One region of the Bradyrhizobium sp. CIR48 genome, then DNA from elsewhere that is predicted to be linked to it. Evidence: predicted binding sites of a transcription regulator. Region 1 holds the regulator's gene; each other region holds the start of a gene.
What was found. The regulator PhoB, encoded in region 1, activates phosphate uptake and scavenging genes when phosphate is short. The targets are predictions, from matches to a motif close to TGTCATNNANCTGTCAT.

Region 1 (9,993 bases):
CTTTTAAGGGCGGCACGCGGGACTATCTTATGCTTGGCAAGACGGGTGTCAATGCCGCCCGGAAAGCCTCAGGAAACGCTGAATCCGTAGTCTTGCGGTGCCGATTTTGCGGGTTTTCACCACGGAACATGTGGAAGCGAGTCGGCGGACTCTTGCGCGGGAGTCACGCCATATTGTAGCGTTTGGATTGTCAGATACGACATCTCGTGCAGCGGTTCTGATCCCAAGAGTCCTCTTGTACCGGCGTAAACGTTCGGGCGTCAGTCACGCGCCCGGCGAGCCTTAAGGGATTCTGACGGCACGGGTTTTTGAAGGCTTAGGCAATCGCTGCGAGGCCCCAGGATGGCTGGCGCGTAGCGAGGGAAAGGGTGCAATGACGGTTTTGACCTGGTCCGACGATCGCGTCGAGCAGCTGAAAAAGCTCTGGGAGGCCGGACTTTCGGCCAGCCAGATCGCAGCTGAGCTCGGCAATGTGACCCGCAATGCCGTGATCGGCAAAGTGCACAGGCTCGGTCTGTCCGGCCGCGCCAAGAGCCCTTCATCGGCAGCGCCCCGGCCGCGCAAGGCGCGTCCCGCGCAGCACATGATGCGGGTGACCCGCCCCATCGCGCGCGGCAACACCGCGCTGGCGCAGGCCTTCGAGGTCGAGGTGGAGGCTGAACCCGTCACCTATGACAACGTGGTGCCGATGGGCCAGCGGCTGTCGCTGCTCGAGCTCAACGAGGCGACCTGCCACTGGCCGGTCGGCGATCCCTCGAGCCCGGATTTCTTCTTCTGCGGCGGCAAGGCACTGTCCGGCCTGCCCTACTGCGCCCAGCACTCGCGCGTGGCGTATCAGCCGGCGGCGGATCGCCGGCGCGCGCCGGCGAAGCCGGGTCCGCGCTGAGCGGATTTAGCTGATCGCAACGACGGCAGCCGTCGCACGATGACGGCTCAACCAACTCGGTGTCATCCCCGCGAACGCGGGGATCCATAACCACAAGGCGCAGTTGTCGCGCGAGATGGTCACTCCGAGTCTTCGCCAAACCACTGCCTGTGGTTATGGGTCCCTGCTTTCGCAGGGACGACACCGGAGAATGCGGCGGCAGCCCGCCAAAGCCAACGCCAGCAAACCTTACGTCTGCTCCGCCTTCGCGAAGCGGTCGTCGAGCGCGTAGCCAGCGCCGCGGACGGTACGGATCGGGTCCTGCTCGCGGCCGAGATTGAGCAGCTTGCGCAAGCGGCCGATATGGACGTCGACAGTGCGCTCATCGATGTAGATGTCGCGGCCCCAGACGCTGTCGAGCAGCTGCTCGCGCGAGAACACGCGGCCGGGATGCTCCAGGAAAAACTCCAGCAGGCGATATTCGGTCGGGCCGAGATCGATCGGCCGGCCCGAGCGCGCCACGCGGCGCTTGTCGCGGTCGAGCTCGATGTCGCCATAGGCCAGCACTGTCGCGAGCCGCTCAGGACTGGCGCGCCGCAGCAGGCCCTTCACGCGCGCCAAAAGCTCCGGCACCGAGAACGGCTTGACGATGTAGTCGTCGGCGCCGGTCGCAAGTCCCCGCACCCGCTCGCTCTCCTCGCCGCGCGCGGTGAGCATGATGATCGGCAGCTGCTTGGTGTCGGGCCGGGTGCGCAGGCGCCGGCACAGCTCGATGCCCGACAGGCCCGGCAGCATCCAGTCGAGCACGATCAAGTCCGGGATGTGCTCCTTGAGGCGGGTGTCGGCGTCGTCGCCGCGCATGACCGTCTCGACATCATAGCCGTCGCCTTCGAGGTTGTAGCGAAGCAGCTCGGTGAGAGCTTCCTCGTCCTCAACCACCATAATGCGTGCGCCCATCGGGTCGTCGCTCCTTCAAGTCTTCAGGTATTCGGGACCGTCGTGGCGAAGGTGGTCATGTCGCCCTTCGGCCGCTTGTCGGTGATCGCCTGGCCTTCGATCATGTAGAACACGGTCTCGGCGATGTTGGTGGCGTGGTCGCCGATCCGCTCGATGTTCTTGGCGCAGAACATCAGATGGATGCAGAACGAGATGTTGCGCGGATCCTCCATCATGTAGGTGAGGAGCTCGCGGAACAGCGAGGTGCAGATCGCGTCGACTTCCTCGTCGCCCTTCCACACCGCCATCGCCGCCGGCAGGTCATGCGCGGCATAGGCATCCAGCACCGACTTGACCTGCTGCTGCACGAGGTCGGTCATGTGCTCCAGGCCGCGGAACAGCTTCAGCGGATGGAAGTCGGTCTCCAGCGCGGCGACGCGCTTGCCCATGTTCTTGGCGAGGTCGCCGATGCGCTCGAGGTCGGTCGCAACGCGCATGGCGCCGACGATCTCGCGCAGATCCACCGCCATCGGCTGCCGGCGGGCGATGGTGAGCACCGCGCGTTCCTCGATGCGCTTCTGCAGCGCGTCGAGCTCGGCGTCGATGGTGACGACGCGCTGGCCGAGCGCGACGTCGCGGCGGATCAGCGCGTCGACGGAATCGACGATCATGCGCTCGGCGATGCCGCCCATCTCGGCGACCAGGCGGGTGAGCTCCTGGAGGTCGGTGTCGAAAGCCTTTGCGGTATGTTCAGTACCCATGTCGCGTCTCCTCAGCCGAACCGGCCGGTGATGTAATCCTGCGTGCGCCGGTCGCTCGGCGACGTGAAGATCTTGCTGGTGTCGTCGAACTCGATCAGCTCGCCGAGATACATGAAGGCGGTCTTGTCGGAGACGCGCGCCGCCTGCTGCATGTTGTGGGTGACGATCGCGATCGTGTAGTTCTCGGACAGTTCCTGGATCAGCTCCTCGACCTTGGCGGTCGAGATCGGATCGAGCGCCGAGCAGGGCTCGTCGAACAAAATCACTTCAGGACGCACCGCGACGGTGCGGGCGATGCACAGGCGCTGCTGCTGGCCGCCGGAGAGCGACAGGCCGGAGGCGTTGAGCTTGTCCTTGACCTCGTTCCACAGCGCGCCGCCGCGCAGCGCCTTCTCAACGCGGTCGTCCATCTCGGACTTCGAGATCTTCTCGTAGAGGCGGATGCCGAAGGCGATGTTCTCGTAGATCGTCATCGGGAACGGCGTCGGCTTCTGGAACACCATGCCGACCCGGGCGCGCAGCAGATTGAGGTCGAGCCTGGGATCGAGGACGTTGGTCTGGTCCAGCATGAGCTGGCCGGTGGCGCGCTGGCCCGGATAGAGATCGTACATCCGATTGAAGATGCGCAGCAGGGTCGACTTGCCGCAGCCCGACGGGCCGATGAACGCCGTGACGCGGTTGGCGCCGAGCGTCAGGTTGATGTTCTTCAGCGCGTGGTGCTCGCCGTAATAGAAATTGAGATTGCGCACCGTCACCTTGGCCGGTGCTTCCGGCAGCGGTTGCGAGGCCAGATGAGCGTTGGAACTCATGGATACGGACAAGTCGGTCATTTTGCAGTCCTCTCGGCGCCGAGGATGCGCGCGCCAATGTTCAGGGCAAGCACGGTGAGCGTGATCAGCAGCGCGCCGCTCCAGGCGAGCTGCTTCCAATAGGCGTAGGGGCTCTGGACGAAGTTGTTGATGGTAACCGGCAGGTTGGCCATCGTCTTGTTCAGGCCGAGGCTGAAGAACTGGTTCGACAGCGCGGTGAAGAGCAGCGGCGCGGTCTCGCCGGCGACGCGGGCGGTGGCGAGCAGCACGCCGGTGATGAGGCCCGACCGGGCCGCACGATAGGCGATACGCTTGATCACCAGCGAGCGCGGCAGGCCGAGCGCCGAGGCCGCCTCGCGCAGGGGATTCGGCACCAGCAGCAGCATGTCCTCGGTGGTGCGCAGCACGACCGGGATCACGATGACGGCGAGCGCGAGCGCGCCCGCGATCGCGGAGAAGCCACGCATCGGCACCACCACCGCGCCATAGATGAACAGGCCGATGATGATCGAGGGCGCCGAGAGCAGGATGTCGTTGATGAAGCGGATCACCGAGGTCAGCTTGTCGTTGCGGCCGTATTCGGCAAGGTAGGTGCCGGCGAACAGGCCGAGCGGCGCGCCGATGCCGACGCCGATCAACGTCATGATGATCGAACCGACGATCGCGTTGCGCAGGCCGCCTTCGGTCGAACCGGGCGGCGGCGTATCCGCGACGAAGATCTGAAGATTGAGGCCGGCCAAGCCGTTGAAGAGCAGCGTGACCAGGATCAGCGCGAGCCAGGTGACGCCAAAGGCGGCCGCGGCGAAGCAGAGCCCGCGGATGACGATGTCCTTGCGGCGACGACGCGAATAGATCGGATTGAGCGCCATGACGTTACTTCCCCGCCTTCTTGTCCAGCCGCATCAGCATCAGCCGCGCTGCGGCCAGCACGAAGAACGTCAGCACGAACAGCAAGAGGCCGAGCAGGATCAGGCCGGACTGGTGCAGGCCGTCGCTCTCGGCGAACTCGGATGCGATCGCCGCCGAGATCGTGGTGCCCGGCGCGAAGATCGATGAGGAGATGCGGAACGAATTGCCGATGATGAAGGTCACCGCCATGGTCTCGCCGAGCGCGCGGCCCAGCGCCAGCATGACGCCGCCGATGATGCCGACGCGGGTGTAGGGGATCACCACGCTGCGGACGACTTCCCAGGTGGTGCAGCCGACGCCGTAGGCGGCCTCCTTCAGCACCGGCGGCACCGTCTTGAACACGTCGACCGAGATCGAGGTGATGAAGGGCAGCACCATGATGGCGAGGATCAGCGCGGCGTTGAACGTGCTGAGATAGGACGGCGGACCTGCGAAGATCGCGCCCAGCACGGGCACGCCGTCGAAGATCCTGATCATGAAGGGCTGGAAGGTATTGGCCAGGAACGGGCCCAGCACGAAGAAGCCCCACATGCCGTAGATGATCGAGGGAATGCCGGCGAGCAGCTCGATCGCCATGCCGATCGGGCGACGCAGCCATTGCGGGCAGAGCTCGGTGAGGAAGATCGCGATGCCGAGACCGACGGGAATGGCGATCAGCATCGCGATGAAGGAGGTGACGAGCGTGCCGTACATCGGCCCGAGCGCGCCGAGCACGGGCGGATCGGCCGACGGCGCCCAGCGCTGCGTCCACAGGAAGGAGAAGCCGTATTCCTTCATCGCCGGGAACGCGCCGACGATCAGCGAGACGATGATGCCACCGAGAATGAGGAGCACCGAGATCGCGGACAGCCGCGTGATCCAGTAGAAGGTGACGTCGCCGAGCTTGAACGCGCTCAAGGCCTTGGCGCGGTCATACGGTCCGGCGTCGTCGATTACATCGCTCTGAACGGCCATTTCTGCCACGCCGATCCCCTGTGCCCGATAATATACGCTTGTTGTCAGTCTTTTTGTCGGTCTCGCGCTCCGGACACGGCATGACCGATCCGGAGCGGAAGTCTTGCGGGTCCCGGCTCTCGCGAAGCGGCACACTGGACGATGCTTCGTATCGCCAGGGCCGCACCGCGTCCGGGACGCGAGAGCCTTACTTAGCTCTTGATCTCGGCAGCCCAGGTCTTCTCAATCAGGGTCACGACGCCTTCGGGCATCGGGATGTAGTCAAGCTCTTCAGCCGCCTTGCCGCCGCTCTTGAAGGCCCAGCGGAAGAACTTGATGGCTTCCTGCGAGGCCGCCTTGTCGGTGGCGTCCTTGTGCATGAGGATGAAGGTCGCCGCGGTGATCGGCCAGGACTTCTCGCCGGGCTGGTCGGTCAGGATGACGTAGTAGCCGGGCGCCTTGGCCCAGTCGGCGTTGGAGGCGGCCGCCTGGAAGGCTTCGACGGTCGGCTGCACCGGCTTGCCGGCCTTGTTGACGAGACCGGTGTAGGTCAGCTTGTTCTGCTTGGCATAGGCGTACTCGACATAGCCGATCGAGTTCTTGGTCTGGCTGATGTTGCCCGACACGCCTTCATTGCCCTTGGCGCCGACGCCGACCGGCCACTCGACCGCGGTGCCCTCACCGACCTTGCTCTTCCAGTCAGCGCTGGCCTTGGAGAGGTAGTTGGTGAAGTTGAAGGTGGTGCCCGAACCGTCCGAGCGGCGGACCACGGTGATGGCGTCCGAGGGCAGCTTCACGTTCGGATTGAGCTTCTTGATCGCGGCGTCGTCCCACTTGGTGATCTTGCCGAGATAGATGCTGGCGAGCGTCTCGCCGTCGAACACCATCTCGCCGGGCTTCACGCCCTCGAGGTTGACGACGGGGACGATGGCGCCCATCACCATCGGCCACTGGACGAGGCCGTCCTTCTCGAGCTGCTCGGCCTTGAGCGGCGCGTCGCTGGCGCCGAAGGTCACGGTCTTGGCCTGGATCTGCTTGATGCCGCCGCCGGAGCCGATCGACTGGTAGTTCAGACCGTTACCGGTCTCCTTCTTGTAGGCGTCAGCCCATTTGGAATAGATCGGGAACGGGAAGGTGGCACCGGCACCCGTGATGTCGGCAGCGAAGGCCACCGTCGTCGATGCGGCGAGCAAGCCGGCAGCGACCATGGTTTTGATGAAATTCATGCTGGTCTCCATACAGGGGAGCGAAGCGCCAACCGCGCCCGATCGCGCTCCCCGCGCCGCCCCTTTAGGAGCGGTCGGCTGTGCTTTTACGAAGGTTTCGTGACAGTCGGATGACACACTCAAGCGATTGAAATCGCTGGAGTTTCAGGCTTAAACTAAAGTCTTAGCCTGGGGAAAACAGGCGGTGAAAGTGGCACCCTGACGGGGCACGCTTTCGATCAAAAGCCGGCCGCGATGGCGGTTAAGAATATGTTTCACCAGCGATAATCCGAGCCCGGTGCCGCCCTGCGAGCGACTGTCGCCGACGTCGACCCGGTAGAACCGCTCGGTCAGCCGCGGCAGGTGCTCGGGCGCGATGCCGGGGCCGAAATCGCGGACCATGATCCGGATTTCCTGAGTTCCATCAGTGGCTGCGGCTGAGGTCAGCGACACGATGACGCGTCCGCCGGAGGCACCGTATTTGAGCGCGTTCTCGATCAAATTCTCGAACAGGCGGAGCAGCTCCTCGCGGTCGCCCGCGATCATCACCGGTCCCTCGGGCAGATGGATCTCGACCTCGACCTGACGCTCGCGCGCCAGCGGCTCGAGCCCGTCGGCGACCTGGCGGATGATCGGCAGCAGGTCGACCAGGGTGTCGGGCCGGACATGGGCCGACAGCTCGACCCGCGACAGCGACAACAGATCGTCGATCAGGCGCGCCATGCGGGTGGCCTGGTTGTGCATGATGCCGAGGAAGCGCTCGCGCGCCTTGGGATCGTCCTTGGCCTGGCCCTGCAGCGTGTCGATGAAGCCCGACAGCGCGGCCAGCGGCGTGCGCAGCTCGTGGCTGGCATTGGCGACGAAGTCGGCCCGCATCTCCTCGACCCGGCGCAGCGGCGTCTGGTCGTGGAAGGTCATCAGCATGCATTTGTCGGCGCCGCCGAAGCTGGTCGGCACCGGCACCGGCGTGATCATGAGCTCCAGCCAGCGGTCGACCGGGACGTGGTCGAGATAGGTCGCGCGCCGCGGCTCGGTGGTCGCGATCGCCTCGCGCAGCGCGGTGATGATCTCCGGCGAGCGCAGCGCGAACTGGGCCAGCTCGTTCCGGCGCAGCGCCGGTGCGAGCTGGGCGGCGGCGGCATTGAGGTGGATGACGCGGCCGGCGCGGTCGAGCAGCACCGCGGGATCCGGCATGCCGGCGACGACGGCGGCCACCGCCGCGCTCTCGACCGGGTTGATGCGCCTGACGTCGTCGCGCGAGGCGGCGGGATCGTGCAGCCGCCACGGGATCAGCGCGGCCGCCGCGATACAGAGGAACACGATCGCGGCGTGCAGCGCCGACAAGTCGCCGAGCGAGACGACGACGGACAGCGCCAGCGCCGCGGCGATCAGGATCACGGTCGAATGCCGCAGCCGGTCGGACCAGGGCTGCGCGGAGGGAGAAGATGGGGCGTCGATCGCCATCGGGGCGGACTTCTCCTGGGGCTTGTCTGAAGGCCTGTCAAATAAGGCTTGGCGCCGTCAGGCACCGCTGTCGCTGCGCTCTCTCACATAAGCGGCTTCACGCGCCGGGCCGGGGTCGAGCTTGAGCGCCGCCTGCTGCAAGCGCTTCGATCGTGCGCCGATGATAACTTCGCGAAACGTCAGCAAGATTACAGATATGACGAAGGGCGACAGATAATAGAGGACGCGGAACAGCAGCATGCCGCCCAGAAGTTCCTCGCGATCCATCTGCCAGAGACCGACCAGCATGGCGGCGTCGAACACCCCGAGCCCGCCGGGCGAGTGGCTGGCGAAGCCGAGCAGGGTGGCCGAGACGAAGATCACCGCGACCACCACGAAGCCGAGATTGGGCTCGTCCGGGACCAGCACGTACATCGCGAGCGCGCAGAAGCCGAGATCGACGATGCCGATCGCGATCTGGAGCAGCGTCAGCGGGCCGCCCGGCAGCACCACGGTCCAGGGCCCGCGGCCGACCACGCGCGGCTGGGTCCAGACCCAGACCACGTAGCCGACCAGCCCGACGATGATCATCAGCGCCAGCGTCCGGTTCAGCCATGGCGGCAGCTGGTCGATCGAGGCGGCGGCCTCCGGATGATAGGAGATGCCGAGGCCGAGCACGGCGGCATTGCCGAGCCAGAAGGTCAGGCCGGCGAGGAAGCAGATCTTCGCGACGTCGATCGCGTTCAGCCCGTAGGCCGAATAGATGCGATAGCGCACCGCGCCGCCGGTGAAGACGGATGCGCCGACATTGTGGCCGATCGAATAGCTGGTGAAGGCCGCGAGCGCGTTGATGCGATAGGGCACGTGGGCATGGCCGATCGCGCGCACGGCGAACAGGTCATAGAAGGTCAGGGTGAAATAGCCCGCGGTGACGAACAGCGCCGCCATCGCGATCTGGGTCGGCTCGGTGCTCTTGATCGCTTCGAGGACCTCGTTGAAATCGATGCCTCGCAACATGTGGTAGAGCACATAGCAAGCGATGCCGATGACCGCGACGCTGATCACAACGCCAAGCTTATGCAGGACTTGCTTCTGGCGCAGAAACGACGTCGCCCTGCGTATGGCTTCCAGCATCTAGACCTCGAACAACGCTTCAGCGGCCAGGGTGGCCGGCGAACAGGCGGACGACGCACTGGCACTCAACGAACCCTCGCCGCCGGCTCCGGTATCGCGCATGCCCCCTGCCCCTCCACTAGCGCGTTTTGGGACGAAGTGGAATTCGCCAATTCGAACAAAAACACGTGCATTCAATATTTTAGGCAGGGTTGCGGGCTCCTGATGCACGGTTTGGCGCCTTCGGCGGCAGGACTTGAGGCGAATCTCCATGGCGATCCTGCGCAGGTGCCATGAAGTTTTGATGATTTCGGCCGCACAATGTTCCTTCACGCCTTAAGCCGACGTCAATCTATGGACCGCGCCCGCCTGTTGAAAGAGGGGGCAATCCCGGCGTCCGTCCGACGGGTTGTCCGATGCGCCGGAAGGTCGCGGGTCCCGGGCGCAGCCTCAAGGCGCGGTCAAATAGCCGCGGCCATAGGCTGCGGCCTGATCCTCGAAGATCGCCATGGCCGTGGTCATCCGCCTGAAACCCAGGCGTTCATAAAACCCTTCCTTGCCCGGGACGGCGTAGAGGATGATCTTGCGATGGCCGCGGCAACGCACAAGCAAACGCTCGATAATGTCGCGGCCGAGACCTCGCCCCTGGCGGTCCGGGTGCACGGCGATATCACAGAGATAGGCGCAGTCGCGGCCGTCAGCCAGGACGCGTCCCGCAGCCACGATGCGACCATCCTCATTGGCGAAGGCGCGAAACATGCTGTTGCCGAACACCAGCGCGAGATCGGCCGGCGCCTTGTTGCCGAGCGGCGCGATGCGATAGAGCTCGGATAGCGCATCCCAGTCGATCCCGGCGAGATCGTCGGCCCAGACAATCGACATCGCAAAGGCCCTCCCCGGCTCAGTGCCGCGCGGCGGTGACGGCAGCGACGATTTCGTCGCCGTCCGGAAAATGTCCTTTGCTGCGGCTGGCGACGATCCGGTCGCCGAGCTTGACCTGGAAAACGCCGCCCTTGCCG
Region 2 (9,993 bases), on a different contig from region 1:
ATTTTCAGGTCGAGCGTCACGGAGCTCTGCCCGGCTTCCAACCGGGTCGAGATCGCGCATCCCATCGCGGTATCGAGCAGCGCAGCTGCGGTCGCGCCGTGGATCAGTCCGATGGTGTTTTCGAGATCCTCGCGCGGCTCCAGTTCCAGGACGATCCGACCCGGCTCGACCACCCCCACATTGAAGCCGATCAGTTTTGCAAAAGGCGGCGGCGGCAGCCGGCCGTCGCGAATGCCCAGCATGGCGTCCATGCCCGACAGGCCCATCGCGACTTTCGCGACCGGCGCCGGCACCTGCCAGTCCACCACGCGCTCGCGCCGCTGCGCGGGCGAAAACAGTTCGAGTTGGTCGGCTTCAGTCATGGGATCCCTTTTGTATGATATATGTCATACTATGCGACGGACTTCGCACTTGCAACTCGCCCCCACCCCCGCTTGACAACAAGGACGTTTCGGCCCGGAAGTGGCACCTACCCGCGCGCCTCGCGCCGGTCCACGAAACCTTCGAGATGCCACGATGGAAATGCTCAACCACCACTGCAGCGTGACGCGCGATACGCGCGGGGTCGTTCATGTCGCGATCTGCAACGCCGGCCCGCTCAATATTCTCGGCTCGCCGGTGACCGACGCCGTACGCGAAGGCCTGCAGCGGCTTGCATCCGACCGCAGCATCCGCGTCGTGGTGCTGCGCGGCCAGAGCGAGAAGAGCATGATCGGCGGCGCCGACATCAAGGAGATGGCCAAGCTCGAGCAGAAATCGGCGGAGGCCTTCATCAGCCGCCTGCGCGATCTCTGCGAAGCGGTGCGCCAATTCCCGGCACCGGTGATCGCCCGCATGCCCGGCTGGTGCCTCGGCGGCGGCCTCGAAGTGGCGGCCGCCTGCGATTTCCGGATTGCCGCGCATGATGCGCATTTCGGCATGCCGGAGGTACGCGTCGGCATCCCCTCGGTGATCCACGCAGCGCTCTTGCCGCGCCTGATCGGCTGGGCCCGGGCGCGCTGGCTGGTGATGACGGCGGAGAACATCGACGCAGCCACCGCGCTCGCCTGGGGGCTGGTCGACAAGGTGGCACTTGAGGGCGGACTGGATGCCGAGATCGAGCATCTCGTGAACGCACTGCTCGCATGCGGCCCCGAAGCGTTGCGCTCGCAGAAGGCGCTGCTGCGACAGTGGGAGGAACTGCCGCTGACGGAGTCGGTGAATTTGAGCGTGAAGGTGTTCGGCGAGTCGTTCCTCACGGACGAGCCGACGCGGCTGATGCAGGCGTTCGTGAACAGGAAGCGGTAGGCGCGCTGTGATGGGTTAGACTCTCTCCATTTTAAAGGCGTCATGCCCCGGCTTGACCGGGGCATCCAGTACGCCGCAGCCTCTCGGCTCAATCATAGCCGCCTCTGGAATACTGGATCGCCCGGTCAAGCCGGGCGATGACAGCGGTGTGTGTGGAACGACCAAGCTTCATCCGCACCCGGCCCAACCTCCCTGCCCGTCTCACACGACCAAATCTCATGCGAACCGCAAGATTTTCTCATCCCTGTCGCGGTTGCATTTTTTGCGGCGCATCATATGATGATCATAATCCTACACATCATCGCCAGGGAGTCCCATCATGGCCGAAGCCGCCGATCCCGTCGTCATCGTCTCCGCCGCCCGCACCCCGCTGGGCCGCTTCATGGGCGAGCTCTCGCCTCTTCCCGCGCACGAGCTCGGGTCACACGTGATCGGCGCGGCGCTGGAGCGCGCAAGACTCGCACCCGAGAAAGTCGACGAGGTCTTCATGGGCTGCGTGCTGCCGGCCGGCCAGGGCCAGGCACCCGCGCGGCAGGCGGCGCGCGCGGCCGGGCTGCCCGACGCCACCGGCGCGACCACGGTCAACAAGGTCTGCGGTTCCGGCATGAAGGCAACCATGCTGGCGCACGACATCATTCGCGCCGGCTCGGCCGACATCGTCGTCTCCGGCGGCATGGAGAGCATGAGCAACGCGCCCTATCTCCTCGCCAAGGCGCGCGGCGGCTACCGCGTCGGCCACGACCGCATCATCGACCACATGATGATGGATGGCCTTGAGGACGCCTACGAGACCGGCCGTTCCATGGGCGATTTCGGCGAGGCCACCGCGGAGACGTACCAGTTCACCCGCAAGGACCAGGACGCCTATGCGATGGAGACGCTGAGCCGCGCCCGCAAGGCGGTCGAGGGCGGCGCGTTCAAGGCTGAGATTGCGCCGATCACGCTCGCGGAAAGGGCCGGTCCCCGCATCGTCGCCAATGATGAGCATCCGCTGAAGGTCGATCCGGCCAAGATCCCAGGCCTGAAGCCGGCGTTCCGCGCCAACGGCACCATCACGCCGGCCGCCTCCTCCGCCAATGCTGACGGCGCCGCGGCGCTGGTGCTGGCGAAGCGCTCGCTCGCCGATCGGGGCGGCTTGCCCGTTCTCGCGGAGATCAAGGGCCACGCCACCCACAGCCAGGAGCCGCAATGGTTCACCACGGCGCCGATCCCGGCGATCCGCAAGCTGCTCGACAAGGTCGGTTGGGCTGCCTCCGACGTCGATCTGTTCGAGATCAACGAGGCCTTTGCCGTGGTGGCGATGGCGGCACAGCGCGATCTCGGCATTCCCCGAGATAAGCTGAACATCAATGGCGGCGCCTGCGCGCTCGGGCATCCCATCGGCGCCACCGGCGCGCGGCTGATCGTGACGCTGCTGCATGCGCTCGAGGCGAACAACCTCAAGCGCGGTATCGCCGCGCTCTGCATCGGCGGCGGCGAAGCCACGGCGATCGCGGTGGAGCGGCTGGCGCGCTGACGCGCGGGTGTCCGAAATAGAGGGAAGTCTGTCATTTCAGACTTCCCTTCCCCATGCCAGACTGGAACCATGACGCGAGTCCGACCCGGGCTCGCCAAACCACATTGAGGCCCAATGATCTCGAACTGGCTCGCGGCAGCATTGTCCCGCCGCAACATTCATTATGGCTGGGTGATGGTCGGCGTGACCTTCCTCGCCGCGCTGATCAGCGCCGGCACGGTCGGCGCGCCCGGGGTGTTCATCGTTCCGCTTCAAAAGGAGTTCGGCTGGAGCACGGCGCAGATCTCCTCCGCACTGTCGATCCGTTTCATCCTATTCGGACTGATGGCGCCATTCGCGGCCGCCCTGCTCAACCGCTACGGCCTGCGCAACGTCACGCTGGCGGCACAGCTAATCGTTGTCTCGGCGCTCGTGCTCTCGCTCGGCATGACCGAGGTCTGGCAGCTCGTCGCGCTGTGGGGCGTGGTGATCGGCATCGGCACCGGCATGACCGCGCTGGTGCTCGGCGCAACCATTGCCACGCGCTGGTTCGCGGCACGGCGCGGCCTCGTCGTCGGCATCATGACCGCGAGCGTCGCCACCGGCCAGCTCGTGTTCCTGCCGCTGCTCGCAAGCCTCACCGAACGCTATGGCTGGCGGCTCGCGCTCGGCTTCGTCTGCATCATGCTCGCCGTCTCCGCGCTGGCCGTCCTGCTCGCGATGCGCGACCGGCCGAGCGATGTCGGTCTGCGTCCGTTCGGCGATGAGGGCACCGAGCCCCTGCCCGCCCCGCCTGTGAGCCACGGCTCGATCACGGGCGTGGCGCTCGGCACGCTGCGCGACGCCTCGAAGTCGACTGCATTCTGGATCCTGTTTGCGACCTTCTTCGTGTGCGGCGCTTCCACCAACGGCCTCGTCCAGGTGCACCTGATCCCGATGTGCCTCGATTTCGGCATCCCGCAAGTGCAGGCCGCGAGCCTGCTTGCGGCCATGGGCATCTTCGACTTCTTCGGCACCATCATGTCGGGCTGGCTGTCGGACCGCTATGACAATCGCTATCTCCTGTTCTGGTATTACGGCCTGCGCGGGCTCTCGCTGATCTTCCTTCCCTTCAGCGACTTCTCGTTCTACGGCCTGTCAATCTTCGCGATGTTCTACGGTCTCGACTGGATCGCAACCGTACCGCCGACGGTGCGCCTCACCGCGCAAAAGTTCGGGCCCGAGCGCGCCAATCTGGTGTTCGGCTGGATCTTTGCGGGCCACCAGCTCGGCGCCGGGACCGCCGCCTTCGGCGCTGGTCTCTCGCGGACGGTCTATGAGAGCTACCTGCCCGCGTTCTTCATCGCCGGCGCGCTCTGCGTGTTCGCCTCGCTGATCGTGCTGGCGCTGTCGCGGCAGCCGAAACTACAGCCGGCGGCGGCCTCGGCCTAGTACCGGATCGTGGAGGTGACGCCGAACACCGCGGCGTCACCGATCCGCGAAACACCGCTGGGATCGTTCGGGTTCTGAATTCCGCCCGAGGGGCGGAACACATATTGGAAGTATGGCGCGATCAACCAGCCCGGCTTGACGTGCGCCTCGTAGATCATCTCGATCAGTGTCTCGTTGCTGCGCACCGGGCTGCGGATGCCGGTGAAGGCCTGCGTATCGACGTCGAGATTGCGCGCAGTGTTCGAGATCCGCATGTAGGCCATCGCCACGCCGAACCGGTCGAGCGGACGGCCCGGCGTGAAGCCGACGAAGCCGATGCCGCCGTCCATATAGAGATCGATCAGATTGCGGTCCGGCGGGCTGTAGGCGATGCGGCCGAACGCGGTGATGCCGGGGAGCGAGGCCGACGTGCTGGTCTCGGTGACCTCAGGCGGGCGATAGAGCACCTGCTCGATCACGGCGAAGATGCCGTAATTGCCTTTGAGCCTTGCAGGAATACCGCTGCCGCCGGGATCGGCGATCGACATCCCCTCCGCCGTCAAGCGCTGGCTGTCGAACGAGCCGTAATGCTTCCACGCACCCGGCGTGAAATTGCCGGCGAGCGGGCGGCCGCCGATATCGATGGCGTAGTTGAAGCGGACCTGCCCGATCACCCACGGCGGATCGTTGATGCGGAATGCCAGGCCATGATGATCGCGCAGCTGCGGATCGACATCGCCGGGCCCTGACGGATCGCCGTTGAACACCGCACCATAAGCGGTGATCTTGTCGGTCAGCGCGGCCTTGATGCGAATGCCGGGCACCGCGATCGGCGGCGCCGGGCCGCCGGCCGGAAGGTTGCTGGCCTTGATCGCCGGCCAGCCGAAGGTGCCGTTGACGAAGAGGTCGTCGGTCTGGCTGTCGAAGAACTCGACATCGGCGGCCTGCTGGCCGGCCCGGATGTTCAGGCGGTCATTGAAAAAGCTCTGCTCGAAATAGGCATTGTAGAGCCGCTGGTCCGGCAGCGCCTCGATCTCGCTGATGGTGGCGAGGTTCATCACGTAGTTGCGGGAAAGGCCCTGGCCGTAGATGATGAAGGCATTGGCGTAAAAGCGGCCACCGGTCCAGCCGACCAGCTTGTCGAGGTCGGCATCGACCGACAGATCGAGCCGGCCGAAATGGATGGCGCCGCGCTTCACGCCGCCGGCGGCATTGGCGATATTGTCTGCGATATAGGTGGCGCCAAAATTCAGGCCCTTGCCGGCAAGGCCGTCATGCCACGCGTTGAACCATTTGGGAAACAGCCATGCGGCCGCGCTCTCGTCCTTGGCGCCGGCGCGCGCGCTCGTCGCCGTGCAGGCCATCGCAATCGCGGCCGCTACGGATATTTGGGTCGCCCAACTCACCATCGACACACGCTACTTGAAGATACCGGTGCGCCTCATGAAGAGATAGGCCGCAGCAACCGAGGAGGCCATCAGCACCGCTGCCCAGAGGAATCCGCTCTCGACCTCGGTCAACGGCAGGCCCTTGGTGTTCATGCCGAAGATGCCGGTGATCAGCGTCGGCGGCAGCAACAGCGAGGTCACGATCGAGAGGGTGTGGAGATGGCGATTGCTCTCCTCCTCGTTCTTGAACCGCAGCTCCTCCTCGAGCAGGCGGCTGCGTTCGCGCAGCTCGACGATGTCGTGATCGAGGCCATCGAGCCGCTGCGCGAGCTTGCCGGCCTGGATCCGCAACGCCGGCGACAAATGATCGGTGTTCTTCTGATCGAGACGGTGAAACAGCGTGCGCAATCCCGTGAGCTGCCGATGCAGCCGCACGCAGGTGCGGCGGAGCCGGCCGAGGTTGCGGCGCATCTCGGGCCTGGCGTCATCGGCGAGGATGCGCTCCTCGATATCGTCGATCTCCTGGCCGAGCTTGTCGGCCATCCGGTCCAGCGTGTCGGCGACCTCGTCGACGATCTTTTCGAGCAGATGAGCGACGTTGTCGACGCGGTAGCCGCCTTCGAGCACCCGCCGCGTGGCGTCCGCCGAGCACAGTGCCTGGTGGCGGCCGGAGACCAGCAGCCGCTCGGTCATGGCAAAGCGGAGGAACGCGGTCTCCTCCGTCGCGCTGTCGATCTCGCGTACGAGGTCGGAGAATACGCCGTAGACACAGTGGTCGATGACGTGAAGCTGCTGGAAGGTGTCGCTCGACAGCAGCAGCTCGCGCGCCAGCGGCGGCAGCTGCGACGCTCCGATCCAAGGCCGTGCCCGCGCGTCAGTCAGGTTGAAATGCAGCCAGAGCCGGCCGTCATGGCTGAACTCGATCGGCTGGTCGATCGGCAGCGCCTCGGCACTGCCGTCGCTGTGCAGGCGAAAGGCCCAGACCAGGCCGGGAATGGCGGGATCAGTGCTCGATAAGGCGCTGACAAGCTTTGCCGGCTCAGCCATGGCCAACCCCAACCGCCAACAACTGCCCCATTCCGGACGATGGCTGACGGCATCTTCCGGACCCAGGCGGTACTCAATTACGCCAGTGTTACAGTTTGATGATGCCGCCCTATTCCGCCGCCAGCCCGGTCGCGGCCGCCTCGGCTTGCCTGATGTAGTCGTGCACGACGCGGCCGAACGGCAGCGTCAGATCGGCGATGTAGTGATGCGCGCCGAGGCAGCGGCGCACCGGGAAATCCGCGACCGGCGCGTTGACATGCGGCACCAGATGCAGCCGTCCCGGCCCCATCCAGGAGCCCTTCGGCACGATGTCGACGAGGTTGATCGCGACCAGCTGGCAGACCTCGAGACGGCCGTCGACGCCCGGGATCATCTTCAGATTGATCTGCGTCTTCGACAGCGTGGCGCGGGTGAGATCGCCGTTGCCGGCCATGCTCTCGTGCTTGTAGCCCATGGTGCCCATGGCGACGAGCTGGCCGGCATATTCCAGCGTGCCCGTCAGCGTGTCCTTGACGATCTCGAGCTTGGGATGTGCGTACTTCTTGGGAAAGCCCCAGATCTCGCGGCCGGCGGCGATCGGCGGATCGTCGTCGAGATACATCTGCGAGACGAAATTGACCTCCTCGCCATTGAGGCGCGCGGGGATGACGAGGCCGGATTCGGTGTAGCTGCCGAAGCCGGAGGAGTCAGGCATCCTGATCCATTCGTAATGCACGATCGGCTGGTCGATCGGCTGCAGCGGCTCGGGCAGGCCGGCGCGGATCAGCTCCGGATCGGTCTCGTAGGTGATGACGAGGAATTCGCGGTTGACGAACCGATACGGCCCGGCCGGATAGCTCGGCCCCGCCGCCGGCATGGACGGAAGTCTCAGCACGTCTTCGCTACGCATCGCAGGTCTCCTGTGATCCTGATCGGCGGCAATTGCTAGCGATCCTCATTGACTGCGATGTGAAGCTTTTCCGTCAGCCGCACGACCCCTGCCGTTGCAGCGTGGTCGGTCTGCGTTGCCGGCGCTGCATCGGTGCCGCCTTGTCATCACGCCGTCACCACGGGACGCAATCGTCTGGCGCAAGCAGGAGGCATCGCCATGGACGCCCGCACGTCGCAACCGACATATCAGACACATCAGGCGCCCTCGCGGGGCTGGCGGCCCGAGCGCTGCGATCGCGTCGCGCTGGTGCTGCAGGGCGGCGGCGCGCTCGGCGCCTACCAGGCCGGCGTCTATCAGGCGCTGCACGAGGCCGGCATCGAGCCCGACTGGGTCTGCGGCGTCTCGATCGGCGCGATCAACTCCGCCATCATCGCCGGCAACAAGCCGGAGAAGCGGCTCGAGGCGCTGCGCATCTTCTGGGAGCGCATCACCAACCGCAAGATCTGGCACTACACCCCTGATGGCGACGTCTTCCGCCAGTGGCGCAACCTCACCAGCGCCTGGATGACCTCGGCGATGGGCCAGCCCGGCTTCTTCACCCCGCACCAGGTCAATCCCTGGTTCAGTCCGGTCGGCGCGCGCACCGCGACCAGCTATTACGACACGATGCCGCTGAAGGAGAGCCTGCTCGAGCTGGTCGACTTCGATCTCATCAACGAAAAAAGGGTCCGCTTCGCGGTCGGCGCAGTCAACGTGCTCTCGGGCAATTTCATCTATTTCGACAATTCCCATGACGAGATCGAGCCGGAGCACATCATGGCCTCCGGCGCCCTGCCCCCGGCGCTGCCGATGGTGCGGATCGGCACCGATCATTTCTGGGACGGCGGCATCGTCTCCAACACACCGCTGCAGCATCTGCTCGACCAGGAGGATGCGCTCAACTCGCTGGTGTTCCAGGTCGACCTGTTCAGCGCGCGCGGCGTGCTGCCGCGCTCGATCCAGGACGTGATGGCCCGCCACAAGGACATCATGTATTCCTCGCGCACGCGCCACAACACGGACGTCTATCGCCGCACCCACAATCTCAAGGTCCTGCTCCACAAGGCGCTGGCGAAGCTGCCGGACGAGCAGCTGTCCGACGAGGAGCGCAAGCTGAAGGCGAGCCTGTGCCACATGCCGGAGATCGCGATCCTGCATCTGATCTACCAGCAGAAGGCCTATGAGGGCGACGCCAAGGACCACGAATTCTCGGGCACCTCGATGCGCGAGCACTGGACCAGCGGCTATGAGGACACCAAGCGCACCCTGAAGCGCCGCGACTGGATCAAGATGCCGGAGGAAGGCATGGGCCTCGTGGTGCACGACGTGCACCGGGAGACGGAGAGCGCGTAGGAGCGCTCGTGTCCCGGACGCGCTGCAATGCGTAGCATTGCTGCGCAGAGCCGGGACCCAGACACTGCGCGATCCGTCGCAACATAGGCCCCGGCTCTGCAGCCGCATCGTCGTTCTGGACGATGCTTTGCATCGCCAGGGGAACGCCGCGCTACGTCCGGGGCACGAAACTGCCCATAAAACATGATCCATTCAGAAGACACACTGTCGCAATCTCGCGGCTCATTTCGCCTGAGCTTTGCTCTCTTCGTTGCCCTTCTTGTTCAGAAAGGGCGCAGGGAAGGCCGGGCGCCGGCTGGCACCCGCGGTCCCGTGTGCGAACAAGACGCGCACGGGGTGGACTACAGGTGTAGCCGTGCGACCGGCCTTCCCTGCGCGAATGGCTTTACGGCTTATGTCGCGCTCTCCCCGGGGAGCGATGCACTATTGCCCCCGTCGCCTTGCGGATGACTGATGTACGAACCCGGTTGGGCCGCAACATCACCGCAACACTTGACGCACAGACCCCGGGCGTCAGGACCACACGATTTTGCCGTCCGCGCACATCCCCGTTCCTGTCCCCGATGGCTTGCGTGCGCTCACCATCGAGGCCGAACCGAGGACGCCGTCAGCGCCGTGTCGTATCGCGCGTGCTGCTGCTCACGGGATTCCCGCCCTGCAGCCAGCCCAGCGCGCCGACGCCGTCGCGGCCACCGCCTCCCGGCCCGCGTCTCGTGACGATCGCGAAACGCCCCTTGCGACGGGCGGGATGGGCCATTGATACGACATATCCGAAATTCGGTAAATAGGAATGTTTTTGCGTCGAGGGATTGACAGGGGTGTTTTGCCCGACGGGCGGCGAGCGCGCGCCTGGTCAAGCGTTCGAGCCGCGACATGGAGTACTCGTCAGGTCAATTGCCCGTCAATTTCCACTGCGCAGCTTCGTCAACGGTGCTGACGGTAATTCTCCGGAATTGCTGTTGCGTCTTCCCCGGTCTGGGATGGACCATTCAATGCATCCACTTCGAGACAGACGACTGCCCCTGTATCTGTATCGTACATTGAGTCTGGAGATGATCATGCGCAACATTGCATCGGCGATTGCAATCGTGATCTCGTTGAGC
Region 3 (9,993 bases), on a different contig from region 1:
GCGGGGGCAGTGGCGCACGTGGCGGCAAGGTGACGTTGGCGTCTGCGCTGTCGACCGTAATCCTGTCCGAAACGGCGGCTTCCCAGTCCGGTCTGGTCGTGCGCAGCTCGAGCCTGCAGGGGGCCGGCTTCGCCGATCTCGTTCTCCCGTCGACGACACGGCTGGATGGTGTCGACCTCGCCTTCAGCGGCTCGATTTCGATCACGGGATCCCTGATCAACGGCAACGGCGCCAGCTCGCGGTTCTTTGCGCCTTACATCTCGCTGTTCAGCCTGGCGCCGAGCAATCCGGTGCGCGCAGGCACGCTGACGCTGGCCGGGTCCGTGATCGACATCGTGCAGGCAAACATCCGCGGCTTCGAACGAACGGTGCTCGAGGCGAGTGACATCCGGCTGACGCACAGTAATGTCAGCCAGTCCGCGTTCCTGGACGTCGACGGCACGCTGATCGTAAAGGCCGGTCAGATCTATCCCACCTCGCAGATCAACGCGACGATCAGGGCCAGCGACAAACTCATCGTGCAGCAGAACGGAACTCCCGGTCTGGCACTGTCGGCCGGCGGGACTCTGACGCTCGAAGCGCCGACGATCGAGCAGAACGGCACCCTGCGCGCGCCGTTCGGCCAGATCACGCTCAAGGCCAGCCAGCGCCTCACCCTCGGCGCCGGCAGCGTCACCTCGGTGACCGGCGACGGCCTCGTGCTGCCTTACGGTGCTCTCAGCAACAACGAAAATTGGACGGTGACGACCGGGCCGTTGCCGACAACCATTGCCAGCTTGCCGGAAAAGCGCGTGACGCTCGAGGCGCCGACGGTCGAGCTCGCTCCCGGATCGGTGGTGAACATCAAGGGGGGCGGCGACTTGATGGCATGGGAGCACGTGCCGGGACCGGGCGGCTCGCACGACATGCTGGCGCTTCCGGGCCTGTTTGCGGTCATGCCGGCTTTCGGGGGTGCGACTACACCCAGCTCGGCCTCGATCCGCAGCGGAGATCGCATCTGGCTCGACGCTGGCAGCGGATTGCCGGCAGGCTGGTACACGCTGCTGCCCGCCTCCTACGCGATGCTTCCGGGCGCTTATGCGATCCAGGCAGTCGCCGGTTCGACAGGCCGGGCGACGACGTCCGCGGTAATGGCCGACGGCACGGCGGTCGTGTCCGGCTATCGCGCCAATGCGCTCGACGGCAGCCGCGACCAGCAGTCGTCCGCGTGGCGCGTGATGTCGGGCTCTGTGCTAAGGCAATACAGCGAGTACAATGAAGCCTTCGCCAACACCTTCTTCGCCTCCGATGCGTTCAAGCTGACGCAGTATCGGCTCACGGGTCAGCAGATCGTCACGCCGCGTCTGCCGGTCGACGGCGGCTCGGTTGTGTTCAAGGCGACGCAGGACCTGATCTTGAAGGGCGAGTTGCATTCTCAGGCCGCGGCGGGTGCCCGCGGCGGCCTGGTCGATATCGCCGCCAACAAGATCGCAATCCTGGGTGCCGACCAGAGCGCCGGCACTTTGCGGGCCGATGGTTATCTGGTCATCGATGCCGCTGCTCTGTCCGGCTTCGGCGCCGGCAGCCTGCTGGTCGGTGGTTTCCGCAGCGGCGACGTCGGCGGTCTGCGTGTTGATGTGCAGGCTCACGACATTGTCGTGCGCAACGGTGCAAATTCGGCGTTGACGGGACCGGAGATCATCCTGGCCGCAAGCGACACGATCGATGTCTCCGCAGGCAGCGTCATCGTCGCGCGCGGCGAGGCGCCGACCGGCGCCGGCGATCTCGTGATGGCCCCGCAGGCGTCCGATCGCGACTGGGGTGCTTTGATCCGCCTGTCCAACGGCGACGCGGTGCGGGTCCGCCGCAAGAACGTCGATACGACTGTTGGCGGCCGGGTGACGATCGGTGCTGGTGCCACCCTCGACGGCGGCAAGAGTCTTCTGATCGACGCGACGGGGAACGCGCTCGTCACCCAGGCGAGCCTGACGGGCGCAGCGCTGTCCCTGGCTTCGGGCCGGATTGGCTTCGGCGGCGGCAGCGGGCTGGTGCTCGATGCCGCGGCACTGGCCGCGCTCAACAACACCCAGCACCTGACCTTGCGCAGCTATTCAACCATCGATTTCCACAGCGCGGTGGACCTGTCGGGCCTCAAGGCCGTGACGCTCGATGCCGCAGGGCTGGTGGGCCGCGGCAACAGCGAGATCGCGGTGAACGGCAATCGGGTTGTGCTGGAAAATACGGCGAGCACGTTCAGCGAGCCGGTTGGCGCCGGTCATGGCAGTTTGAAGCTCACGGCAACCGAGCTGACCCTGGGTGAGGGCGCCAAGGCACTGCGTGGTTTCGACACCATCGTGCTGACGGGAACGACACGCATTACCGGCGAAGGCAAGGGCTCGCTCGATGTCGCCGGCGCGGCGGTGACTCTGTCAGCGCCGGTCATGACCGGCCGGGGCGGCAGCCAGCAGTCGGTCACCACGACCGGAATCCTCACGGTTGCCGCTCACGGGACGGCTAGCCCTGCGCGCGACCAGGACAGCCTCGGCTCCCGCTGGACGCTCACCGGCCGCGCCGTCGATTTCGCCGGACGCATTGACGCGCTTGGCGGAACGGTCAAGCTGAACGCCACCAATGGCAACGTCAATCTCGCGGCGGGTTCGCGGATCGACGTCGGGGGCTTCGAGAAGAAGTTCTTCGACGTGTCCGAATATGCCGATGCCGGAACCATCTCGCTGGGGGCCCGCGGCGGCTCGGTGCTGCTCGCGTCCGGCGCGACCCTCGATCTCGGCTCGGCCCGCGACTCCGAAGGACGTCCCATCGGTGGCGGTGCGGGCACGCTCGCGATCGAACAGGACAGCAGCCAGGTCACGCTGGAAGGCACGATCAATGCCAGGGCCGCGGCGGGCAAACGCGGCGGCTCCTTCTCGCTCGACATCGCCGCGTTGTCGGATTTCGGCGGGCTCAACCAGCGCCTGAATGGCGCCGGCTTCACCAAATCGCGCAGCTTCCGGATTCGTTCCGGCGACGTCACGCTCGACGGTGCGACCACGGCCGAGGAATTCGCGCTGGCTGCCGATCAGGGTACGGTGACCGTCGCAGGCTCGATCGACGCGCGTGCGACCTATGGCGGCTCGATCTCGATCTATGGCGGCCAGGGTCTCACCGTGACGAATGCGGCGCTGCTGCGGGCGGGTGCGACCGACACGGTGAATGGGCTCGGCTCCGGCCGGGTCACACTCGGAATCTCGAACGGCGTGCTGCGGGTATTGGGCGGCGTGATCGACGTGGCGGGCGGCGAAGGCGGCAAGGTCACCCTGCGTGCGCCCGTCATCGAGCAGCCAGGGGCCGACAAGGTGAATGTCAGCTTTGCCGGCACGATCAACGGCGCGCGCGAGATCGTGCTGGAGGGCTACAAACGCTTCGACCTTGCGACGCTTGCATCCGATCCGCGCTTCGTCGGCGTCACCGTCAATAGCGGCGGCCAGGCCGAACTCGATCTCACGAAGGCCGCGGCGGGCAAGCTCAACGTGCTGGCAGATTACGGCGCCGGCACGCTGGTCGAATTCGTGCGCGACTTCGACGTCAGTGCCGGCAATGCGGATCTTGGCTCACTGACGAGCCAGTCGAACTTCCACGCGCGCGCGGGCATGGAGCTCAATTTTTCCGGCGACATCGTGCTCAAGAGTAACTGGAATCTCGGCGCAGGCGTGGTCAATCAGGCCTCGGCGCTCGTGGCTGGCGTGATGGCGATCGAGCCGGTACTGGGCAAGGCCTATGTGGTTGCCGGCAAGGAAAGCGCTTTGCTCCGTGACCATACGACCATGGTTTATCGCACCGGCGGCAGCATTCTCGGAGAGCCGGGCGTCCTGACTATGCGCGCCGGGGGCAATATCGATCTGAAGGGCAGCGTGACGGACGGCTTCTTCCAGTTCGCCAACCCGCTGGATTCGACATACGTCGCCGCCAAAGGCACCATTTCGACGAACCTGAGCATGGTGTTCAACGTCGGCCGCACCAGTACCACGTCCAATCTCTCGCCCTACGACAGCGCGAGCACAACCAACCCTTCAGTCTATGCCGGTATCACCTTTGCGACGGTCGGCACGAGGAAAACCGAAACCGTGACGGCGCCGCCCACGCTGGTCGGTGTTCCCTATAGCGCAGAGGCCAACTCGCCGGGCGCAAGTGCGCCGAATGCGCTCGCTTATTCGGTCCTGTTCCCCTCCATCACCGAGCCGGACGGCTCGAGGGTGGCGGTGCCGTCCTGGAGCTTGGGGCTCGTCGCGGGCGCCACGCCGATGGGCGAAAGCGCCGACCCGACGCGCCTCGCCAGCGGCGCGACGGGCAAGATCACGCTCAGCGAGCAGGCGGGTTACACCTATGTCAGCGGCCTGAATTCCGTCGCCGCGACCGCTCTTGTCGACTCGGTTGCCAGCTTTGGCGCGGGCAGTGCGCCTGGTTCGACGACCATGAATCCCGCCGATTGGCCTGCGAGCCTGGAGTCCACCTCTGGCACCCGTCTCAACAGCAATTCCAGCGCGCAGATTTCTTTCGGTCTGCCGACGGATCCAGCCTACGGCTACGTGCTCGACCTCTGGAATAACTATGCCGCCGCGAAGGGCCTGAACACCAATCCGGCGCAACCGCAGGCCGACTTCAGATGGACCAGCACGGCCGCCAGCGGCGGTAGCCGCCTCAACGTCATCACGAGGTACTCGACCTTCAAGGACTTCTACCTGACGAAGATCGTCCCCAATCTTGCGACCATCACTTCGCTCTATGCGACGACCAAGCCCGGGCCGACCACGACCACCGTCAATCCGATCACCATGGTTCGCACCGGCACCGGCGACGTCAGCATCGCGGCGCGTGGTGATCTGCAGCTCAAGGGCGGCGCCTCGATCTATACCGCTGGCCGGCGCGATCTCGCCACGTTCAACGATTTCACCACCGCGCCGGCGAACGCGACCTACGGAGTGGGCGGCGGCCATCTCGCCGTTGCGGTCGGCGGCAATATCGACGTGGCCCTGCCGGCAGACCGCTCGCAGATGCAGCACTATTCGGAGTGGCTAAACCGGCAGGGAGCGACGGATAACGCCTACGTCTTCGGTCCCTGGGCTCATTCCGCCTACGGCCAGATGCCGGCTCAACAAAGCTCCTGGTGGATTGACTACGCTAACTTCCTGCGCGGGGTCGGCGCGCTCGGCGGCGGCAATGTCGAGGTCCGCGCCGATGGCGATCTCAACAATCTGACGGTCGCGCTGCCGACCAATGGCCGTGTGCGGGGCGGGCGCTCCACGACGGAGGCAAAGTTCCTGGAACTGCGCAACGGCGGCGCGATGACCGTTGAGGCGGGCGGCGCCGTTCGCGCCGGCTATTACTACATCGGGCGCGGAGCCGGAACGATTACCGCTGGTGAATTTGCGGTCGGGCGCGATGTCAAGGCGCTGGTAGGGACGCAAATCGTCACCTATCCGATCGCCCCGATCCTGTCGCTCGGTGACGCAACCCTGGACGTGCGAACCGCAGGCGACCTGCGGCTGCAAACGGTCCTCGATCCGCTTCTGGTCGGCAAGGGGATGTCCCACGAACTGACGTTCATGAGCAGTCAAAGCGAGCGCACCGCGCTCAACCTGACATCGACGGGCGGAGACGTGATCCTGGTCGGGCAGGCGACATATCTGTCCAAGGACATAACGACGCCGGCCTTGCAGGTGCTTGCGAATGTGAACTCGTTGGCCGCAAATATCTATCCGTCGAAAACGCGCGTCACGGCGCTGAACGGCTCCGTGCTGAACAGCACGCTGTACACGATGCCGAGCAGAAATCCGGAGCTGCGGCTTCTCGCCGCAAACGACGTCCTCGTCGGCGAGATCGTCATGTCCCGCGCTGCGCTCGAGATGATTCCGTCACCGTTCGAGCCTGTGGGAGGCACCGTTTCCTCTCCGGTCAACCTCGGCGGTTCCTCGCCGGACACCCTGAGCGGGCTCCACAACGTCTTGGTCAATCCCTTCTCCGCGCCGGCCAGCAATATCGCCGGCCACACGCTGCATCTGTACAACCTTCGCAATCCCGACCATCTGCCGAACGAGGCAGACTACGAGCCGAGCCGTGTCTATGCCTTGAACGGATCGATCGTCGGCACGCTAATAACCCAGAGCGGCTCAATCCTCACGGCCGGTGTCATGGCCAACGAGCAGACCTGGTTCCGTGCCGGCACGGATATCCGCAACATCAACTACTCACTGCGCAACGTTCATCCCACCGACGTGTCGTTACTCGAGGCCGGCAACGACATCATCGGCGGCCCGGTGCGAGGCTCGATCTTTGTCCAGGGACCGGGCGCAATGCAGGTGAGCGCGGGCCGTGACGTATACGCGCCGGAATTGGCGATCTTCAGCACAGGCAATCAGGAATATGATTCCAACAACCGGCCAAAGGATTTCACGCAGATCCTCGGCCTGCCTCAGCAGAGCGCGGCGATCACCGTGATGGCGGGCCTCAAGGGCAAGCAACCATCCTATGATGCGTTCCTGGCGGTCTATCTCGATCCGGCAAACATCGGGAAGATGCCCGATTATCTCAAGACCACGTTGGCGGACGGCACGGTGGTACCGCTCTATCTCACCGACGCATTCGAGCAACGTTCCTCCGGGCCGCACAGGACCCGCACCGGCATCGTCTCCTTCGTGGAGGACGTGACCGGCGAGAAGCTGTCTCCGCTTGATGCCTGGACCAAATTCCAGACCCTGCCGATGCTGGTGCGCGAACGCTTCGTTCGGCAGGTCTACATGCAGGAGCTACGGGCCGCAGGCGATGACCAGAACACACCCGACACGAGCGGTAAGCCACGCAATGGCGGTTATAATCGCGGTTATGCCGCGATCGAGACGCTGTTCCCGGGCAGCGACTGGGCGGGCGACGTCAGGACCGGAAATGCCAAGTTCCGCACCATGTCGGGCGGCAGCATCGAGGTCTTGACCCCCGGTGGCGGCCTGCAAGTTGCTGCGCTCGGCAAGCCGGCGCCGGTGGAGTTCGGCCTCGTCACACTGGGACCGGGCGACATCAACCTCTTTGCGCGCGACAGCGTCACCGTGAACCGCTCGCGTATCCTGACCTTTGCCGGCGGCAACGAGATCATCTGGTCGACGCAGGGCGACATCGACGCCGGCCGCGGCGCCAAGACCGCGCGCGTGCCCTCGGCGCCGGAGATCCTGACCGATATCGATGCCGTCACGCGCGTGATCGAGAAGGCCGATATTTCCGGAAGCGGCATCGGAACGATCATCGGCTTCACCGGGGTGACGGAAGGTGACGTCAACCTGATCGCTCCCCAGGGTACCGTGAATGCCGGCGACGCCGGCATCCGCGTCAGCGGCGACATCCTCATTGCGGCGCGCTTCGTCGTCAACGTGGACAACATCCAGGTGTCGGGCCAGAGCAAAGGAGTGCCGAAGGCGGAGGTCAAAACTGCGCCGCTCGCGATCGATACCAAGGACAAGGCTGCAAATGACGCCGTGAAGGACGTGACCAAGCAGGGATCTTCGGATCGGCCGTCGGTGATCATCGTCGAAGTTCTCGGGTACGGTGGTGGCGGCGGCGGTCAGTCTCCTCAGCCTGATGCCGGCGACGATGAGAGGCGGCGGGCGCCCGACAAGCAGAGCTACGATCCGAACGGCATGTTCCGCGTGCTCGGCAATGGCGAGTTCACGGCCGAGCAGTTGAAGAACCTGACGGAGGACGAGCGAGCCGTGCTGTTGCAGCGGCTGGGGCGCAAGGCGTCGCTCTAAGGCAGGGCCCGGGCAGGCATCCGGGTCCGACGTCCGGTCGTGCCGGTTCGTATCGATCGGCCGGGTGGGGCCCCACCCGGCCGATTGCACCGGTTAGATCACTGTCATGCAAACGATATAGATGAGGCATCGCCCGCGCTTCAAGTCCAGACAGCCGAAGTGCGGTTTCTGGTCGACAAGAGCAGCACGATGAAAGCAGTTACATTGCATGGCGTCGCGGCGTCGGATGCCGACGGTCCTCGAGGCGGTCGCCGCGCCGCGTTCCGCTTGCTGGTGCTATTGCCCGCCTGGCTGATGACGGTCATCCTCGGCGCCAATGCCGCGGAAGAAGACCGGGTGGCGCGTGCGGAAAGGCCGATCGCATTCCGCATTCCGGCACAGTCCCTGGCTGGTGCGCTGCAAGCCTATGGACAGATCACCGGCATTCAAGTGCTCTATGAAAGCAACTCCGCGGTCGGCCGAACGTCGGTCGCGGTTGAAGGAACGTATGCCGCCGATGAAGCGCTGAACCTGCTGCTCGCGGGCACGGAGCTGAAGGTGCGCTACATTCGTCCCGACGCCATCACGCTTGCTCTTCCCAGCGCAGAAGGTGTCGGCTATGCACCTCCGGCGGCTCCGCTCGCAACATCGGACCTGTTCCTGGGAAGATTGCGCGTGCGTCAGACCGGCGATGCCGACGACGCCGCCAGATTGCAGGATTATAGCCAAAGAGTGCAGATGGACATTCAGAATGCACTTCGAAAGAATGCAAGGACGCGCGATGGCAATTATCGCGCGGTGCTGGATATCTGGATCGATCCCGCGCGCACGATCGAACGCACCGAGTTATTCCGCTCGACCGGGGACCATGAACGGGATCTTGCGGTGTCGGCGGCGCTTCGGGGCTTGACGATCAGCAAGCCGGCGCCAGCGAATACGCCACAGCCGGTCCGCGTCGTCATCATGGTGAAGTCCCTGCAATGAGCGACAGCGATGTCCGCCCCGGAAACGAGAAGGGACGAGCGGCGGTCTTTGGATCCTATCGAGACGACGACCTGGATGCCGCCTCGCCATCGGGAGAGTTCTATCGCCTGCTGGGTATTCCCGCCCTGGCGGCCGTTCTTTTCGTTGGTGGCGTTTACTGGATCAGGATGCAAGTGCCAGCCGGCTCTCCGGGACAACAGTCGGCTGCGATCGTGCAGGTTCAGCTGCTTCCGCGGCCCGATGCCGTTCCGATAGCAGTCGCTTCGGATTCTCAACCGGAAACGGCAAATGTCGCCAGCCGCGCCGATACGCCATTGAAGGATCCAAATCCGACGCCATCCGACGATCCCGTTCCGGTCCCGAAAGCGAGAAGCTTCACGCCCGGAGACGCTCCGCCCTCAAATGTCATGTCGGCGCCGTCCGCCGTGAGCGGACCTGCCAGCAGTGCCGCCATCAAATTTCAGCAGTCGCTGCTTCGGCACGTTTCGCGCTATCAGCGCTATCCCAACGCGGCGCGCGCGATGCACCTTGAAGGAACGGTCGTCACGCAGTTCGCCATGGCCAGGGATGGTACGCTACTCGGCGTCTGGGTTCGGACGAGCTCGGGTCAATTGCTGCTCGACAAGGCGGCGATCGAGACCGTCCGGCGAGCCCAGCCGCTGCCGCCGATCCCGCCCGAGCTGCCGGATCGGCTCAATATTCATCTGGAGCTCGAGTTTTGACCCGTCATGAAGTCCGTGCTTGGGCGATGGACAGGCATTCGTGCAGTGGCGGGCCGGACGCGATCTCGTCGCTCGCGCCTTGTGTCATAAATGTGTAGCCCCGCAACGCTACGACCTTCCGAACCTTTTGCAGTAGTTGCGTAGGCAATGTTTGCGCCGGAAATACCAGAGTATGTTGGGCACGTGAAACGTGGCTGATAGCAATCGAATACGGCTGCGGGGGCAGTTGGTCGAGAACTATGAAGGCCTGATCCGGAAGCTTACGCGCCGGTTGGGATCGGCCGATTTCGCCCACGAAGCCTTGCACGAAACGTTTCTGCGTCTCGACCGAGTCACGGATGCCGAGCCCGTACGCAGTCCTGCCGATTACATCTTTCGTACCGCCATCAACATCGCGAAGGATCGCCAGAAAGCGCAGAACTATCGTGTCAGCGCGTCGGAGATAGATGCGCTTCTCGATATATGTGATGACGAACCCGATCCGGCCAGAGTGGTCGAGGCGCGTTCGGAAATCGAGGCTTTCAAGCGCGCGCTTGCCG

Region 2: the regulator PhoB is predicted to act here: its motif matches at 7,658-7,674, upstream of GGD66_RS01080 (acetoacetate decarboxylase).
Region 3: the regulator PhoB is predicted to act here: its motif matches at 7,872-7,888, upstream of GGD66_RS21075 (STN domain-containing protein).

What each region holds. Positions count from the first base shown of each region.
Region 1 covers NZ_JACIHG010000008.1:449,884-459,876, forward strand. Annotated here, with positions in the region: gene GGD66_RS25995 (GcrA family cell cycle regulator) at 374-886, shown strand; gene phoB (phosphate regulon transcriptional regulator PhoB) at 1,115-1,822, opposite strand; gene phoU (phosphate signaling complex protein PhoU) at 1,846-2,562, opposite strand; gene pstB (phosphate ABC transporter ATP-binding protein PstB) at 2,574-3,392, opposite strand; gene pstA (phosphate ABC transporter permease PstA) at 3,389-4,240, opposite strand; gene pstC (phosphate ABC transporter permease subunit PstC) at 4,245-5,234, opposite strand; gene pstS (phosphate ABC transporter substrate-binding protein PstS) at 5,426-6,439, opposite strand; gene GGD66_RS26030 (ATP-binding protein) at 6,590-7,882, opposite strand; gene GGD66_RS26035 (lysylphosphatidylglycerol synthase domain-containing protein) at 7,940-8,995, opposite strand; gene GGD66_RS26040 (GNAT family N-acetyltransferase) at 9,425-9,856, opposite strand; gene GGD66_RS26045 (SelT/SelW/SelH family protein) at 9,876-9,993, opposite strand, start outside.
Region 2 covers NZ_JACIHG010000001.1:218,874-228,866, reverse strand. Annotated here, with positions in the region: gene GGD66_RS01110 (PaaI family thioesterase) at 1-362, opposite strand, end outside; gene GGD66_RS01105 (enoyl-CoA hydratase) at 517-1,287, shown strand; gene GGD66_RS01100 (acetyl-CoA C-acyltransferase) at 1,607-2,803, shown strand; gene GGD66_RS01095 (MFS transporter) at 2,918-4,213, shown strand; gene GGD66_RS01090 (carbohydrate porin) at 4,210-5,556, opposite strand; gene GGD66_RS01085 (transporter) at 5,611-6,627, opposite strand; gene GGD66_RS01080 (acetoacetate decarboxylase) at 6,737-7,516, opposite strand; gene GGD66_RS01075 (patatin-like phospholipase family protein) at 7,715-8,890, shown strand; partial or broken gene GGD66_RS42150 (YybH family protein) at 9,871-9,993, shown strand, end outside.
Region 3 covers NZ_JACIHG010000006.1:441,131-451,123, forward strand. Annotated here, with positions in the region: gene GGD66_RS21070 (filamentous haemagglutinin family protein) at 1-7,769, shown strand, start outside; gene GGD66_RS21075 (STN domain-containing protein) at 7,929-8,732, shown strand; gene GGD66_RS42060 (TonB family protein) at 9,158-9,454, shown strand; gene GGD66_RS21085 (RNA polymerase sigma factor) at 9,645-9,993, shown strand, end outside.